Amycolatopsis sp. NBC_01480: one gene and its partner. The protein of the gene in region 2 interacts with the protein of the main gene of each other region in a pairwise test. Links are inferred from orthologs where the notes say so. Each region holds a gene or a part of one and is shown on either strand. Other genes may lie near its edges. The genes, in order: ftsZ and rlmN.

Evidence for each region.
Region 1: the proteins of rlmN (region 2) and ftsZ interact in binary tests that used the Escherichia coli proteins (3 or more experiments, as listed by UniProt). The link is inferred for Amycolatopsis sp. NBC_01480 from one-to-one orthologs.

Annotation. Positions count from the first base shown.
Region 1 is NZ_CP109442.1:9,852,079-9,859,700, reverse strand. The notes cover bases 1,527-4,523. They hold ftsZ (cell division protein FtsZ), read left to right. Parts: upstream 1,527-2,372; coding sequence 2,373-3,674; downstream 3,675-4,523. Other genes in these bases: pgeF (peptidoglycan editing factor PgeF), read left to right, coding at 3,794-4,501; OG371_RS45980 (anti-sigma factor), read left to right, coding at 1,527-2,087. In the rest of the region: OG371_RS45990 (DUF1365 domain-containing protein), read left to right, coding at 1-695; ECF RNA polymerase sigma factor SigK, read left to right, coding at 715-1,326; more of OG371_RS45980, read left to right, coding at 1,323-1,526; OG371_RS45965 (YggS family pyridoxal phosphate-dependent enzyme), read left to right, coding at 4,584-5,315; OG371_RS45960 (cell division protein SepF), read left to right, coding at 5,396-5,989; OG371_RS45955 (YggT family protein), read left to right, coding at 6,104-6,379; DivIVA-like cell division protein Wag31, read left to right, coding at 6,432-7,283; OG371_RS45945 (hypothetical protein), read left to right, coding at 7,510-7,622. UniProt on the Escherichia coli protein: Essential cell division protein that forms a contractile ring structure (Z ring) at the future cell division site. The regulation of the ring assembly controls the timing and the location of cell division.
Region 2 is NZ_CP109442.1:5,765,029-5,772,489, forward strand. The notes cover bases 1,483-4,318. They hold rlmN (23S rRNA (adenine(2503)-C(2))-methyltransferase RlmN), read left to right. Parts: upstream 1,483-2,265; coding sequence 2,266-3,372; downstream 3,373-4,318. Other genes in these bases: OG371_RS27620 (hypothetical protein), read left to right, coding at 1,483-2,180; OG371_RS27630 (hypothetical protein), read left to right, coding at 3,403-3,678. Also shown: OG371_RS27605 (quinone oxidoreductase family protein), read right to left, coding at 1-281; OG371_RS27610 (nitroreductase family protein), read right to left, coding at 474-749; OG371_RS27615 (hypothetical protein), read right to left, coding at 713-1,045; more of OG371_RS27620, read left to right, coding at 1,431-1,482; OG371_RS27635 (AAA family ATPase), read right to left, coding at 5,240-7,114; OG371_RS27640 (winged helix-turn-helix transcriptional regulator), read right to left, coding at 7,362-7,461.

The DNA of each region.
Region 1 (7,622 bases), 4.1 Mb from region 2 along the record:
ATCTTTACGACGCCACGGTCGGGCACGTCCGGACCGCGGACCCGCCCCACGCCTTCGCGCACCGGATGTACTTGTGGCACACCGATCTCGACCGGCTCCCGCGGCTGCCGTGGTGGCTCCGGCCGTTCGCCCGGTTCGACGCCCGCGACCACTTCGCGCCGGGCGACAGCGGGACCATCCGGTCCAAATTGGACGACTGGCTCGCGCGGCGCGGCGTGGACCTGCGCGGCGGTCCGGTCACCATGCTGGCCTCCGCGCGCGTGCTGGGCTACGTGTTCAACCCGATCACCGTCTACTGGTGCCACATCCCGGACGGCGCGCTCGAGTGCGTGGTCGCCGAGGTGCACAACACCTACGGCGGCCGCCACGCCTACCTGCTGCGCCCCGGCGCCGACGGCCGGTCCACTGTGGACAAGGAGTTCTACGTGTCCCCGTTCCAGCAGCTGGACGGCCAGTACCGGATGCGCCTGCCGCGCCCGGAAGCGCTGCTCGACCTGACCGTGGCGCTGCATCGGGGCGAAACGACACCTTTGGTCGCTACGCTGCGAGGGGTTCGGCGGCCTGTGGACGCCCGCTCGCTCGCGCGGGTGGTGCTCGGCCGGCCGCTGCAACCGCAGCGGGTTTCGGCTCTGATCCGCCGGCACGGCATCACGCTGTGGCGGCGCAAGGCGGCGATCGCCGCCCGGACCCCGTAGAACTCCGGAGGACAGCTGAATGGATGAGACCGCCCGCCCGCGCCGGGTGGCCGCCGTGCCCCCGGCGTCCGGCGAAGCTCCGGCACCCACGCCCGAGGAGCTGATGGGCCGCGTCGCCAAGGGCGACGAGCGCGCGTTCGAGCTGCTCTACGCACAGCTGTCCGGCCCGGTTTACGGCCTGGTCCGGCGGATCGTGCGCGATCCCGCGCAGTCCGAGGAGGTGACCCAGGAGGTCCTGATCGAGCTGTGGAAGACGGCCACCCGCTACAACGCGGACAAGGGCAGCGCGCTGAACTGGGCGATGACCCTGGCGCACCGCCGGGCCGTCGACCGGGTGCGCTCGGCCCGGGCGAGCACCGAACGCGAGCAGAAGGCGACCTTCGAAGCGGCCAGGGAGCGCCCGTTCGACGAGGTGGCCGAGTCAGCCACCGCGAGCCTGGAGCGCTCGCAGGTGCGGCGATGCCTGAAATTCCTCACCGAGCTGCAGCGCGAGTCCGTGCTGCTGGCCTACTACCAGGGCTACACCTACCGCGAGGTCGCCGACGTGCTGGCGGCGCCGCAGGGGACGATCAAGACGAGGATGCGCGACGGGCTGATCCGGCTGCGCGACTGCCTGGGGGGGACGGCATGACCACGCCGGACTTGCACATGTTGACCGGGGCGTACGCGCTCGACGCTCTGTCGGATGTCGAGCGCGCGCAGTTCCGCCGTCACCTCGTGCAGTGCGAGGCCTGCGCGCAGGAGGTCCGCGAGCTGCTGGCGACCGCGGGACGGCTCGGCGCGGCGATGGCCGAGGAGCCGCCGCCCGAGATGAAGGACCGCGTGCTCGCCGCCATGCGCACCACGCGCCAGCTCCCGCCCGCCACCGCGCCGGAGCCGGCCGGGAAGCCGCGGGCCCACCGCCGCTGGGCGCTGGGCATCGCCGCGGCCGCCGCGGTCGTCGGCCTCGCCCTCGCCGGGGTGTTCGGCGGGATCGCGCTGCACACCCAGGACCGGCTGACCACCGCCCAGGAACAGCTCGGCCAGGTCCGCGACCGCTATCAGCCGGTGTCTCAGCTGCTGGCCGCGCCGGACGTGAAGACCGCGCACACGGCCGCGTCCGGGGGTGGCGGCGGGACCGTGCTGGTCTCGAAGCAGCTCGACCGCATGCTGTTCCTGGACGACGGCCTGCCGCCGTACCCCGCGGGGCACGTCTACCAGGCCTGGCTGATGGGCCCGGGGATCGCGCCGCGCCCGGTCGGCCTGCTGCCCGGCGGGCCGGACGGCTCGCTCGTCGTGGCCGACGGGCTCGGCCGCGCCGAGCAGGTCGGGATCAGCGTCGAGCAGGCCGGCGGCTCGCCCACCGGGAAGCCCTCGTCCGACGTCGTCCTGGTGCTGCCGATGCCGGTGTGAGAACCCGCTCGTGAGTGCCTATGACGGTTAGAACCGTCATAGGCACTCACGAGCTTTTTCGGCCACGCGCGCTGCGCTGACGGGGCCTCTGCTCTTGCGCCCGCGTTCGTGTTGTGGCAAAACACCTTTGCCGCACACGGCGTGGCTACTGGATTCGAGCCAGCCCGGTGCCTACCGTCCTGCTCTAACGCCGGTGGTTGACATAACTCTGATTCTCGAGTTGAGGGTGAGGGTTGCGGCTCCGGCGGGCAGCACGAGCACATCACGATCAGGAAGGCGGACCCGATGACGCCCCCGCACAACTACCTTGCGGTGATCAAGGTCGTCGGCATCGGCGGCGGCGGCGTGAACGCCGTGAACCGGATGATCGAGGTCGGCCTCAAGGGTGTCGAGTTCATCGCGGTGAACACCGACGCGCAGGCACTGCTCATGTCCGACGCCGATGTCAAGCTCGACATCGGCCGCGAACTCACCCGTGGCCTCGGCGCCGGCGCCGCGCCCGAAGTGGGCCAGAAGGCCGCGGAGGACCACCGCGAAGAGATCGAAGAGGTCATCAAGGGCGCCGACATGGTGTTCGTGACGGCCGGCGAGGGCGGTGGCACCGGAACCGGCGGCGCCCCCGTGGTCGCGCAGATCGCCCGCAAGCTGGGCGCGCTGACCATAGGCGTCGTCACCCGCCCGTTCACCTTCGAGGGCAAGCGCCGCGGCAAGCAGGCCGAGGACGGCATCCAGCAGCTGCGCAACGAGTGCGACACGCTGATCGTGATCCCGAACGACCGGCTGCTGCAGCTCGGCGACATCGGCGTGTCCCTGATGGACGCGTTCCGCTCGGCCGACGAGGTGCTGCTCTCCGGTGTCCAGGGCATCACCGACCTGATCACCACCCCGGGCCTGATCAACCTGGACTTCGCCGACGTGAAGAGCGTGATGTCCGGCGCGGGCTCCGCGCTGATGGGCATCGGCTCGGCGCGCGGCGAGGGCCGCGCCATCCAGGCGGCGGAGAAGGCGATCAACTCGCCGCTGCTGGAGGCGTCCATGGACGGCGCCCACGGCGCGCTGCTGTCCATCGCGGGCGGCTCCGACCTCGGCCTGTTCGAGATCAACGAGGCCGCCTCGCTGGTGCAGGAGTCCGCGCACCCGGACGCGAACATCATCTTCGGCACGATCATCGACGACTCGCTCGGCGACGAGGTTCGGGTCACCGTGATCGCGGCCGGCTTCGACGCGGGCGCGCCGACGCACAAGAAGCTCGACCCGCCTGCGTTCGGCTCGCGTTCGGCCGGCAGCACGGCCACCGCCACCTCCGGGCACGTGGGCAACGGGCAGCCGCCCGCGGCTCCGCCCGCGGGCGCCACCCCGGTGCCGCCCGCGAGCAGCTCCGGCTACCCGGTCGCGCCGCCGCGCACGCACCCGCCGCTCCCGCAGCCCGGCACCCCGCCGGGCGGCCTGCCCCAGCCGGGCGGCAGCTCGCGCGGCTACTCGCCGATCGGCTCCGGCAACGGCGGCAGCCTGCCCAGCCGCCCGGCCACGGTGCACGACGACCCCTCGGACGACGAGGTCGACGTGCCGCCGTTCATGCGCCGGTAGGCACCGTTTTCCCGCGGCGAAGGCCACCTCGGACCGATCGAGGTGGCCTTCGCCGCGTTCGCGACCCCTGGGCAGGAAACGACCCTGGGTCCAAGACGACGCAGTGGGAGGATGGCCGGGTGCGAGTACGACGAGTGGTCACGACCAGGGCGGGCGGCGCTTCCCGCCCGCCGTACGACAGCTTCAACCTCGGCGACCACGTCGGTGACGACGACGGGAACGTGTTCGCCAACCGCAAGCGGCTGGCCACCGAGCTGGGCCTGGCCGAAGACCGGCTGGCCTGGATGGAGCAGGTGCACGGCCGCACGGCGACGATCGTCGACGGCACCGAGACCGCCGCGGCCGAGGCGACCGACGCGCTGGTGACGGCCGAACCCGGCGTCGCGTTGGTTGTGCTGGTCGCCGACTGCGTGCCGGTCCTGCTGGCCGACGCCGAGGCCGGCGTCATCGCGGCGGTCCACGCCGGACGGGTCGGCGCGCGCGTGGGCGTGGTCCCCGCGGCGCTGGCGGCGATGCGCGAGCTGGGCGCCGAACCCGGCCGCACCGAGGCGCTGCTGGGCCCGGCCATCTGCGGCGACTGCTACGAGGTGCCCGCCGAGATGGCGGCGGACGTCGAGAAGCACGTGCCCGGCAGCGCGGCCAAGACCCGCAAGGGAACGCCGGGCCTCGACCTGCGCGCGGGGCTGTGGCGCCAGCTCGCCGAGCACGGTGTCGGCAAGATCGGCGTGGACCCGCGCTGCACCGCGGAGGACAAGACGCTGTTCAGCTACCGCCGCGACGGCACCACCGGCCGGATCGCGGGCATCACCTGGCTGGAGGCGGAGTGATCGCCCCTGGTCGTCGCCGTGGCGCCGCCGGCGAGCGGCCCGATCTTGCAGCGGGCACGCCGTCCCGGCGAGGGGGAGTCCGATGACCGACGACCGCCTCGGCGAACTCGCCGCCTCCCTCAAATCGGTCGAGGAGCGGATCGTCGCCGCCTGCGCGGCCGCCGGCCGGGCCCGCGACGAGGTGCGCCTGGTCGGCGTCACCAAGACCTTCCCGGCGGCCGACGCCGCCCTGCTCACCGACCTCGGCCTGACCCAGCTCGCGGAGAACCGCGACCAGGAGGCCGGGCCGAAGGCGGCTGAGGTGGCCCGGCTGCGTCCGGACGCGGCGCCGCGCTGGCACATGGTCGGCAGCCTCCAGCGCAACAAGGCCCGTTCCGTGGTCCGGTGGGCGGCGGAGGTCCAGTCGGTCGACTCCGCCCGGCTGGCGGACGCGCTCGGCCGGGCTGTCGGTAACGCACAGGAGGCGGGGGAGCGCGCCGAACCGCTCGGCGTGCTGATCCAGGTGAGCCTCGACGGCGACCCCGCGCGGGGCGGGACGCCGCTGGGCGACCTCGCCGCGCTCGCCGACCACATCGCCCGTGTGGGGGAGTTGCGACTGCGCGGGGTGATGGCTGTGGCCCCCCTCGGCGAGGACCCGGACCGCGCCTTCGCCCGCCTGGTCCAGGCATCCGGGCGGCTTCGGGAAGATCACCCGAATGCCGTAGAAGTCTCCGCCGGAATGAGCCATGATCTCGAACAGGCGATCACGCACGGCTCGACCTGTGTGCGTGTCGGAACCGCGCTGCTCGGCGGGCGCGGTTTAGCCTCGCCGTAGGGAGTCCGCGTGGCCGTCACGTTTCGTGTGCGGCCGGGTGGGGTAGCACGGTGCGGGAGCGGCTAGGGCTAGGGAGAGGCATGAGCGCGCTGCAGAAGCTGAAGGCCTACTTCGGGATGGTGCCCGCAGACGAAGACGGCTACGAGGTCGAGGACGAAGAGTACCGCCGTGGTTACGACGACGAGTACGACACCTACGACGAGCCGCCGGCCCGGTCCCGGTCACGGTACCGCGAGCCTGATGACACGTACGACGAGCCCGCGCCGCGGTCCCGGTCACGGTCGGTCACGGCCGAGCCGACCACGCACGGCGCGCTGGCCGTCGACCGCCAGCCCGAGCCGGTCGCCCGGCTGCGCCCGCTCTCGGAGCCGGTGCGGACGCCGGCGCGCGACGCGCTGAGCCGGATCAAGACGCTGCACATGACGAGCTACGTCGAGGCGCGCCAGATCGGCGAGCACTACCGCGAGGGCATCCCGGTGATCATCAACCTCACCGAGATGGAGAACGCGGACGCGAAGCGGCTCGTCGACTTCTCCGCGGGCCTGGCGTTCGCGCTGCGGGGCTCGATGGACAAGGTCACCAACAAGGTGTTCCTTCTCTCACCGCCGGACGTCGATGTGACGGCTGAGGACCGTCGGCGGATCGCCGAGGGCGGATTGTTCCTGCGCGGCTGATCAGCCCGGACCGCTGGGCGCAGCAGAACGTGATTTTGTCGACTCGATGGGATGTCGCGGCCGCTGGCTGCGGCTTCTCCGGAGGTCCCCCGCTAGAGTGGTCGCGTGAATGCTGTGTGGCTGGTGGTCTGGTACGTGCTGTTCGCCTTCTGGCTGCTCTTGACGGCGCGTATCGTGATCGAGCTTGTGCGCACCTTCGCGCGTGAGTGGCGTCCCGCCGGAGGGGTTGCGGTCACGCTCGAGACCATCTACACAGTGACCGACCCGCCGGTTCGTCTGTTCAGACGAATGATCCCGATGGTTCGGATCGGCGGGATGGGACTGGACTTATCGATTATGGTGCTGCTGTTGGTTGTGTTCTTCGCGATGCAACTGGCAACTCCCAGGTGATCGGGGAAACTTGGGTGGACCCTGCAGGCCATGGAGTGCGTGAGGTGATCTGATGTCGTTGACCCCCGCTGACGTGCATAACGTCGCGTTCAGCAAGCCGCCCATCGGCAAGAGGGGCTACAACGAGGACGAGGTGGACGCGTTCCTCGACCTGGTGGAGACCGAGCTTGCCCGGTTGATCGAGGACAACAACGAGCTGCGGCAGCAGGTCGAACAGCTCGACAACGAGCTGGAATCGACCCGCGGTGAGCTCGAGAACGCGAAGGTGAGCGGTCCACCGCCGGTGCGGGAAGAGCCCTCCCGCCGGCTGGCGCCCGTGCCGCCCCCCGCTTCGGCGATGGAGCAGACACAGGCCCATTCGATGGTCGGCGGTGACAGTGGCGAGCCGAACGTCCAGGCCGCCAAGGTCCTCGGCCTGGCCCAGGAGATGGCCGACCGGCTGACCGCCGAGGCCAAGACGGAGTCCGACGGCATGCTGGCGGAGGCGCGGACCAAGTCCGAGCAGCTGCTCTCCGATGCCCGGGCGAAGTCCGACTCGATGGTCAACGAGGCCCGCACGCGGGCCGAGACCATGCTGAACGACGCGCGCACGCGGGCCGAGACGCTGGAGCGTCAGGCCCGTGACAAGGCGACCACGATGGAACGCGAGTCGCAGCGCAAGTACACCGAGACGATGAACAACCTGAACGCCGAGAAGGGCGCTCTGGGCAAGAAGATCGAGGAGCTGCGCACGATCGAGCGGGAGTACCGCACGAGGCTGCGCGGATTCCTCGAGTCCCAGCTGCGTGAGCTCGACGACCGGGGATCGGCGGCGCCGGCTTCGGCCTCGTCGAACTCGGGCCAGCCGGCCGGCTCCGGCAACGGCCAGGGCTACTCGTTCGGCCCGCGGGCCGAAGCGGGCTGAGTTTTTCACGCCTCGTTTTTCACGCCTAGGCCCCGGCGCGCGTGAGTCCCACGCGCGCCGGGACCGGCTGTCTTTTTGCGTGACTGCCCCGTCGTCCGCCGGATCCCGGCGACGGCGGGGCTTTCGCCGTGCGTGTGGTCGCGCCCGCCACGGAAAGCACTTGCGGGAGTACGGGGCGTGGGCGTTTCGTAACCCGGTATTCCACCGGTTCGTGCTCTAATTCAGCGTGCTCTACATCGTCCTCATTCTGGTGCTGGCGGCGCTCGCGCTGCTCGTCACGGCCCTCATCACGGCCACCTCGCTGTGGGCCTGGGTCTCGATCGGCCTGTCGGTGCTCGC
Region 2 (7,461 bases):
TGCTCGGCGTAACCACCGAAGGCGGCCAACGCCAGCGCTTCGGTCCCGATCAGGTCTTCAGACACATCCCGGCCGACCGCACGCACGCGGCCCACGACCTCCAGTCCGGGCACTGCGCCAGTGCCGGGAAAGCGCACATAACCACCCCGCACCGCCATGACGTCCACGTAACCGACGCCGATCGCCTTGACGTCGACCAGCGCCTGGCCCGGTCCTGGAACCGGCTCCGGCAGGTCGATCAGGGCGAGTTCGCGTGACTCCTTGACGATTATCGCCTTCACCGCAACCTCCTCGTGGTGAGATCGAACGCTGGCAAGGTGGACTCGCACGAGTGACCGGAACCGGCGAGGCATCGGCCGCGGATACCGGGCGGCCCATCCACCGCGGCGGGCAGTGACAGCCCCGGCCAGGTGGTACGCCTGCACCCCGAGTCGACCATCATCGACTGCTGACCAGTCCCCGTGGACGTCCGGTCAGCGGTGGAATCGCGTTGTCTCCTCCATCGGTTCGCGGCCGACGGCGACCGCGTTGATCGTCGCCGCCGGGTCGGCGTATCCGAACGAGATGCCGAACAACAGCTTCCCTCCGGTCACGCCGAGCGTCTCGCGCACCGTGTCGGCATAGAAACTCAGCAGCGCTTGGGGACAACTGGCCACCCCGTAAGCGGCCATGGCCAGCAGCAGTGTCTGCGCGTACATGCCGACATCGGCCGTCAGCCGCGGATCGCCCGATTCCGGTGCATACAGCAGAGCAACGTGGGGCGCGTCGTAGAAGCCGAGGCTTTTGGCGTCTGGAACAGCACTGCGGCGAGCCGAGCGGCCGGAATCCGGGACGCCCAGCTGAGCTGGATGTCGACGTCGGTCAACGAGCGTCGTGCGTCGACCACGACCCTGATCGTGCCGCTGGGGTCCCGGGCTTCGTATTCGGCCGCGGGCTCTACTCGCTGCCCACCGGGTTGCAGCAGTTCCTTCAGCTGCGCATTCGCGGTGGCAACGTCAGGCACGTCGAGCTGCGCGAGCACGACGTGGTCAAGATTGAACGTCAACGGTCCTCCCCTTGCGGCCATGGCTGGCTACACCGTCGCGAAGACCCTACAGGCGGTTGGTTTCTTTCGCCCGGGTTCACCGGAAAGAGTGACTTGAGGAACTACGGTGTCTGCGGCAGCGTCAGGCATCCCGTCATCGCCGAACCCGCGTGTCGGTGCCGCCTGCTCGGGCAAGCCCTGCCGACCCGGCTCGTCCAGACGTTGATCGAGAGTGGTCGCAGCGATTGGATGTGCCGATAACAGCTCTTATGTAAACCTGCGGTCCGGCTGCTGCAGACCATGCCATCGGTCTGTATAACGACGTGTACCTTCTGGGCGCACTAAGAATAACGGCTGACAAGGGCGAGTGATGAGCCACGCCGGAGAAGCTGGCAGGCTCCGACAGATGATCGACGTCCGTGACGGTTCAACCTCAGATCCCGACGACGCCCACGGGCAGATGTCCATAGCCGACTGGGAGCGGCGGCTGCAAGCTATGCCGGGGTTTCGCGCGTTCGTCTGGCAGCGGCAAGTGCACCGGGTTGCCTACGTCTTCCAAACCAACCTCGCCGAGTACCGGCACTTCATCGACACGCTGCAATGGCAGGGGAGGCGCCCGCCGACCAGAGATGTCGCCAATGCCGACGTCCTCGACCAAGTGCTCGACGAGAGTCAACGGCTGTTACACAACGTACTCGCCGCAATGGCGACGCGCGTCGCGCAACTCCGCCGGTTCGTCAGGCATAACTTCGATGCTGGCTCCCCGATCGCCATCGAATACGACGAACGAGTCGCCGCGTTGTTCGCCAGCGACGTCACGGCAGCCTTCCTGCAGAAGATGCGCAACGAACTCGCACATGCTCAGTTGCCGATCGTCTCGAGCACGGAGACCATTCGCGCTGGTTCGACCACCGTCGCGATCGTGCTACCGTGCGACGCCTTGCTGGACTGGACCGATCGGAACAGCAAGATCACCACCTGGCTGGCCCGGCATCCGGGCGGCGTGGTCGACATCGGCGAAGTCCTCGATGGCTATGCGCGCCGGGCCGGCAATCTCGACGATTGGCTGCAGCAGCGCATCGGGATCGAGTACCGCGGCGAAATCGACCAGTTCGCGGCTGCCGAAGATGCCTTCTTCCGGTCGCGTGGGCTTTGAGGGCTGCGCAGGGTCGTGACCTGACATACACCCGGCCGGGGCGGTCCGGGCGATGCCAGGGGGCGCGTGGGAGACTGGTCAGGTTATGACTGCCCTCCCCCTCGTCTTCGACGCCCCCAAGCGCGGCCTGCCGCCGCGCCACCTCGCCGACCTTTCGGTGGCCGACCGCGCCGCCGCGGTGGCCGAGCTGGGGGAGAAGCCGTTCCGCGCGAAGCAGCTGTCGAACCACTACTTCTCGCGCTTGACGGTCGACCCGGCGGAGATGACAGACATCCCGGCGGCTTCCCGTGAGCGCTTGGTCGCCGACCTGATGCCGACGCTGCTGACGGAGGTCCGCGCGCTGGAGGCCGACAAGGGCGCGACCCGCAAGACGCTGTGGCGTGCGCACGACGGCACGTTGCTGGAGAGCGTCCTGATGCGCTACCCGGACCGCGCGACGCTGTGCATCTCGAGCCAGGCCGGCTGCGGCATGGCGTGCCCCTTCTGCGCGACCGGCCAGGGCGGCTTGGACCGCAACCTGTCGACGGCGGAGATCGTGGACCAGGTCCGCTCGGCGGCGGCGGTCATGCGCGACGGCAAGATGGCCGGCGGTCCCGGGCGGCTGTCGAACATCGTCTTTATGGGTATGGGTGAACCTTTAGCGAACTTTGTCCGAGTTGTGAAGGCTGTTCGCCGCATTACCGACCCTGCACCAGGGGGTCTGGGGATCGGGCAGCGTTCTGTCACGGTGTCGACCGTGGGCCTGGCGCCGGCGATCCGCAAGCTGGCGGACGAGAAGATGCAGGTCCGCCTCGCCGTGTCGCTGCACACGCCGGACGACGAACTGCGGGACACGCTCGTGCCGGTGAACGAGCGCTGGTCGGTCGACGAGGTGCTGTCAGCCGCGCGGTACTACGCCGACACCTCCGGTCGCCGGGTCTCGATCGAGTACGCGCTGATCCGGGACATCAACGACCAGCCGTGGCGGGCGGAGCTGCTCGCGAAGCGGTTGCGCAAGCACCTGGGCCAGCTGGTCCACGTGAACGTGATTCCGTTGAACCCGACCCCGGGTAGCAAGTGGGACGCGTCGCCGAAGCCGGTCGAGCGCGAGTTCGTCCGCTTGGTGAACGCCGGCGGTGTCGCGTGCACGGTGCGGGACACCCGTGGCCAGGACATCGCCGCAGCCTGTGGCCAGCTGGCTGCTGAAGGCTGAGTTGTTCGTTTCGATGATGGAGAGTTTGTCGTGATGTATGCCCCCAGCCTGTTGGATCCGGCTGCGGACGAGCTTCGACTCGCGGACGTGGTCGGCCGTGGTGCCACCGAAGTGGCGCGCGAGGCGCGGACGTTGCTGGGTGAGCGGTTCAGCTCGGTGACGTTCATGTACGTCCTGATGCGCGCCTTCGAGGTCGAGTACACGGCCGCGTGTGACGCATCGCGATGGCACGAGTTCCACGGCGGTCCACGTGCCCTGTCCGATGCTGATCTGGAGAAGCTGCTGGCCCCCTGGCTGGCTCGCTAGCGATCTTGGCGCCGCGTCTTGGGTGAGATTGCAAGCGGCCTCAAACTGCTGCCGTCCAGTCCACCATCGGCCCCGATTGCCGCTGCTCGTGCATAGATCCTCCGACGGTGGGGCGCGTTCGCCTTTCTGTCGTTCGACAAGATGCGCTGTCCGCGAACGGCCGCGACTCCAAATCCGCCGGAAATGACTGCGCAGGTCGCGGCGACTACCCAAGCCCAGGTCGCATGCACGGTCAGCCCTAGGAAGAGCTGCATGAATGCGACGACGCCGTAAGTGATGGCGAGCGCGCGCCAAGTGGCGTGGTACGCCATCAGGCGACCCTCGATGCAGACATGAGCACTACATCGTCTCGATCGGCCGCGCGGTTACACCTCATCGCCGGTTGAGGCGGCTTCGGCGAGTCATGCGTGCAATGCCGCTGACGTGTGCCCATCCTGGTGCAGTGGTTGCTGCAAGCTTCGAGGAAAAGACCTATGAGATCGCGTACAACGCGGAGCTTGCGGCCGGGTCGGGCGGCGACCGGCTAGTCTTCGCGCCCGGGCAGGTACTGGAAAAGTTGACTGGTTTCGATGCTGCTGCAGATCCTGACCCGGAGCACCTGATTTGGACGGTGCTCGGGGTACCTCGACCTCGCGGCCTCTCGCTCTTGCCGTCACACTGGGTGAACTCACGCTCTGGAATGCCAAAATCTGCGGATCTGCCACGAATTCCTAAAAGCCTGATCCTGCAATTCAAACGACCAGAGTACCTCTATGGATCGCGAGCAGCGCAGCGGCGACTATGGCACGGTCCATACTACCGATTCGTGCGCAGTAGAGAACAACACGAAGTACTTAAGAGGCTAGAGAAGAACCTAGTGGGCGCAGCCGTTGTCCGATACGCTGCGCCTGCCTTCCATACCCTCGGCGAGCTAGAGATCGCCCAGATGCAAAAAGCCATTATCTCTCGATCTGGCTACGTAGCGCCTAGCGTCTTCGGTCGCCATCAAGTGTGGACATATAACAAGGCGGGCACGCATGGCCGTGGAAACCCCGCCGGGCGCACTCGGTCCGTTGAGTCGTTCGACCAGTTATTCGCATCATTGCTAGGCGTATCAGGTCGCAAAGGAGAGGTCGTCAGGTATGACGGATTGGCCGAGCACCTAGCTGTCCTAGCTGATGCCTGTCGACCACGAGCTCCACGGTTGCGTCGCGTTGTCGACGAATGGGCGAGAAGCTTAAGAAGAGCTCCAGTGCCTCGCAGTCTAATACCGCCACTGGCTGACTACGCAACCATTCAGACGCTGGTTGCATGGCAAGGTGCAGCTTGGTGGATTGTCGATCGCCGCAATGATATCTGACCGTGCGCCGGCAACGGCGAGGCCACGGCATTGACAGGCAGTGTGCGCCATTGGCCGCGGCGGGTAGCCGCAAGGAGCGTGTCCCTAGATCGCGTGCGTGGTCACCGCGAGGTAGGCCTGGATGGTGACAATTAACCCGTAGGGGATGGCGAGTGTGCACCAAGTGAGATGGCTTGACGGTAGGCAATTCGTGAGTTTAGCCAAAGTTGCCTATTGCTCGATCTACCGGCCTGTTGCCAGCAGTTTAAGGAACACGATGACATCTTCGCAGATTGCTTCGGATGGAAGCCTCTTTGCTACTTCGATTGCGTTCACGCCAAGTCCGGATAGAATTTCCTTCGCGTGAATATTCATCAATGTCTGAGGGGCATTTTGATTGATAAAAGTTGCCCCAATGGCGATACCATGCTGATCTCGCAAGAATTCTGCGACTTCGTTCTCGGTCCTTCCTGAGCATTCAGCGAGGGTGGGTGGCCACAGTAAATAGGCTTCAATGTAGCGACGACGCCATTTGCGCGAGTAAAAATCGCCGTTGTCGGGGAAATTGTGGTCCTGTAGGTCTTGGTCTACGGACTTGATGGGCTCATCGTCTCTGTCGCGTAAGCTGACAGCGACTATGCCCGGAATATCTTCGTTGAGTGCTCGCCACAGGGCTTTACGTTCCTTGTGGGAGGTTGTGGTTCGCCACTCTATCCAACTGTCAGGCCACGGCATACCTGCCGTCTCCGCGAGGCTTTTAAGAATGGGTACGTCCGTCGTGCCTTCGACAAAAAGAACATGCTTAGAGTTGCGGATTTGATCAATACGTGGAGCATAGCCGGATCCGAGGCCTTCGAGTAGGCCCACCTTCTGATGCTCTTCGACAAGATATCGCGTGGAACCGCCTGGTTTTATCTCAAGTATTCTGGCGGGGGCCGCATTGCGCAGAATCTCGCTTGAGTGAGTTGCCAAAAGGACCTGTTTTCCGACATTTGATGCTAGATCAGTCAATCGATCCAGTAACTCTTTTTGCAGGGTTGGGTGCAGGTGTGCGTCCGGCTCGTCGAATAGTAGGACATCTGCTTCGGGTGATGTGGCGAGAGTGTAAACGCTCAGCCATTGCAGAAATCCGCTTCCCTCCACCATTAGGTCGCGGAGGTTGTAGCCATGATGACGCTTGAACTGGTAGCCGTCTACTGTGCCTCTATCGACTAGAACCTCAATATACGAGTGGTACTCCTCTCGAAAATCCTTCACTTGGAGTTCCGTTTGAAATACGCTGCGGAGAGTGTGCAGCAGAAGTTCCCAGGGATCTTCCTCGCGAAGTCGTTTTAGATCTGAATCGCTGATCTTCGTCCGACGCTTTCCTGGTGCAGTCAGTGGACGTTCAAGCAGTTCGGCGCGCTTCCTGAGATTTGCTTGATGCATATCTAGAAGAAGATTCCGCAATACCGCCCCGGCGAGGCCTTCACCAATGCGACGCCTTCTGATGGCGCCGTTGGTCCGCTCCTCTCGTGAGGTTATCCCGGCGAACGGAGGCAAGTAAGCGATGGCTGGTGTTCGATCGCCGGGGTGGAGGTTGGAGGTCGACGTCTTGATGAAGAGACGATCATTCACCAAAGCTAGGCCGAATCCGAGCACTTTTGCGATGCCATCCTGGTCCCATTCGCATGTGAGGCGTAAAGTGTAGCCGCCGTCTGTTGCGTCTGGCTCCTTGGCTGATTTAAGATTTGTCCAGAGGTGTTTGAGCGATGGAACGTTGATGGGGGAAAATTGCTCATCGCCAAGGCCGAAACCTTGCCTTGTAATTGCCTCGGGGAGCAGTCCATCTTCACCTCGCTCCATGCGGGTAGCCGTTCTGCAAAACTCCCAAACGGCAAGTCCGTGAAGTAGTGAAGTTTTGCCTGAGTTGTTCCCGCCAGCGATCAAAGATACGCCGGGCCGGAGGGTGATTGCGGTATTCTTGAATTGTTTGAAGCGTTGGAAATAGACTCTTTGGATTGTGACCGGCCGACGAGGTGAATCGATTGTAACTGGTGACGTGATTGACTCGCCGGTGTCCTCGGTTGGCGCGGTGGTCTCGAGGATCGGCATGTCGGCATCTTGCGAATCGGTCACTCTACGATCATCGTCACGTGCTTGGCGATTGTTGCGTGCCACTCGGCATCGCGGGCTGTTCGTAGTGAAATTGTGTCCCGATGCTCGACGGTGAGGCAGGTAGTCAGGCCGGAGGCGCGCGGGGCGGTGTGGTGACCTGCGGAAGCTCGCCGACGGGTAGTTCAACTGATGAGGTTGAGCGTGTTCTACGAGCTTGATTATTACTCTCTGTCACCCGGCAACGAAGTGGTTCGACGTACAGCCGATTTCACGGTGTGGACCCGCGGTCGGTGCGGTGGTCGTAGGTCTGCTGGGCTTGCTGGATCTGTGCGCTGTGGTCGACCGTCCAGGAGTAGAGGTGACCGAAC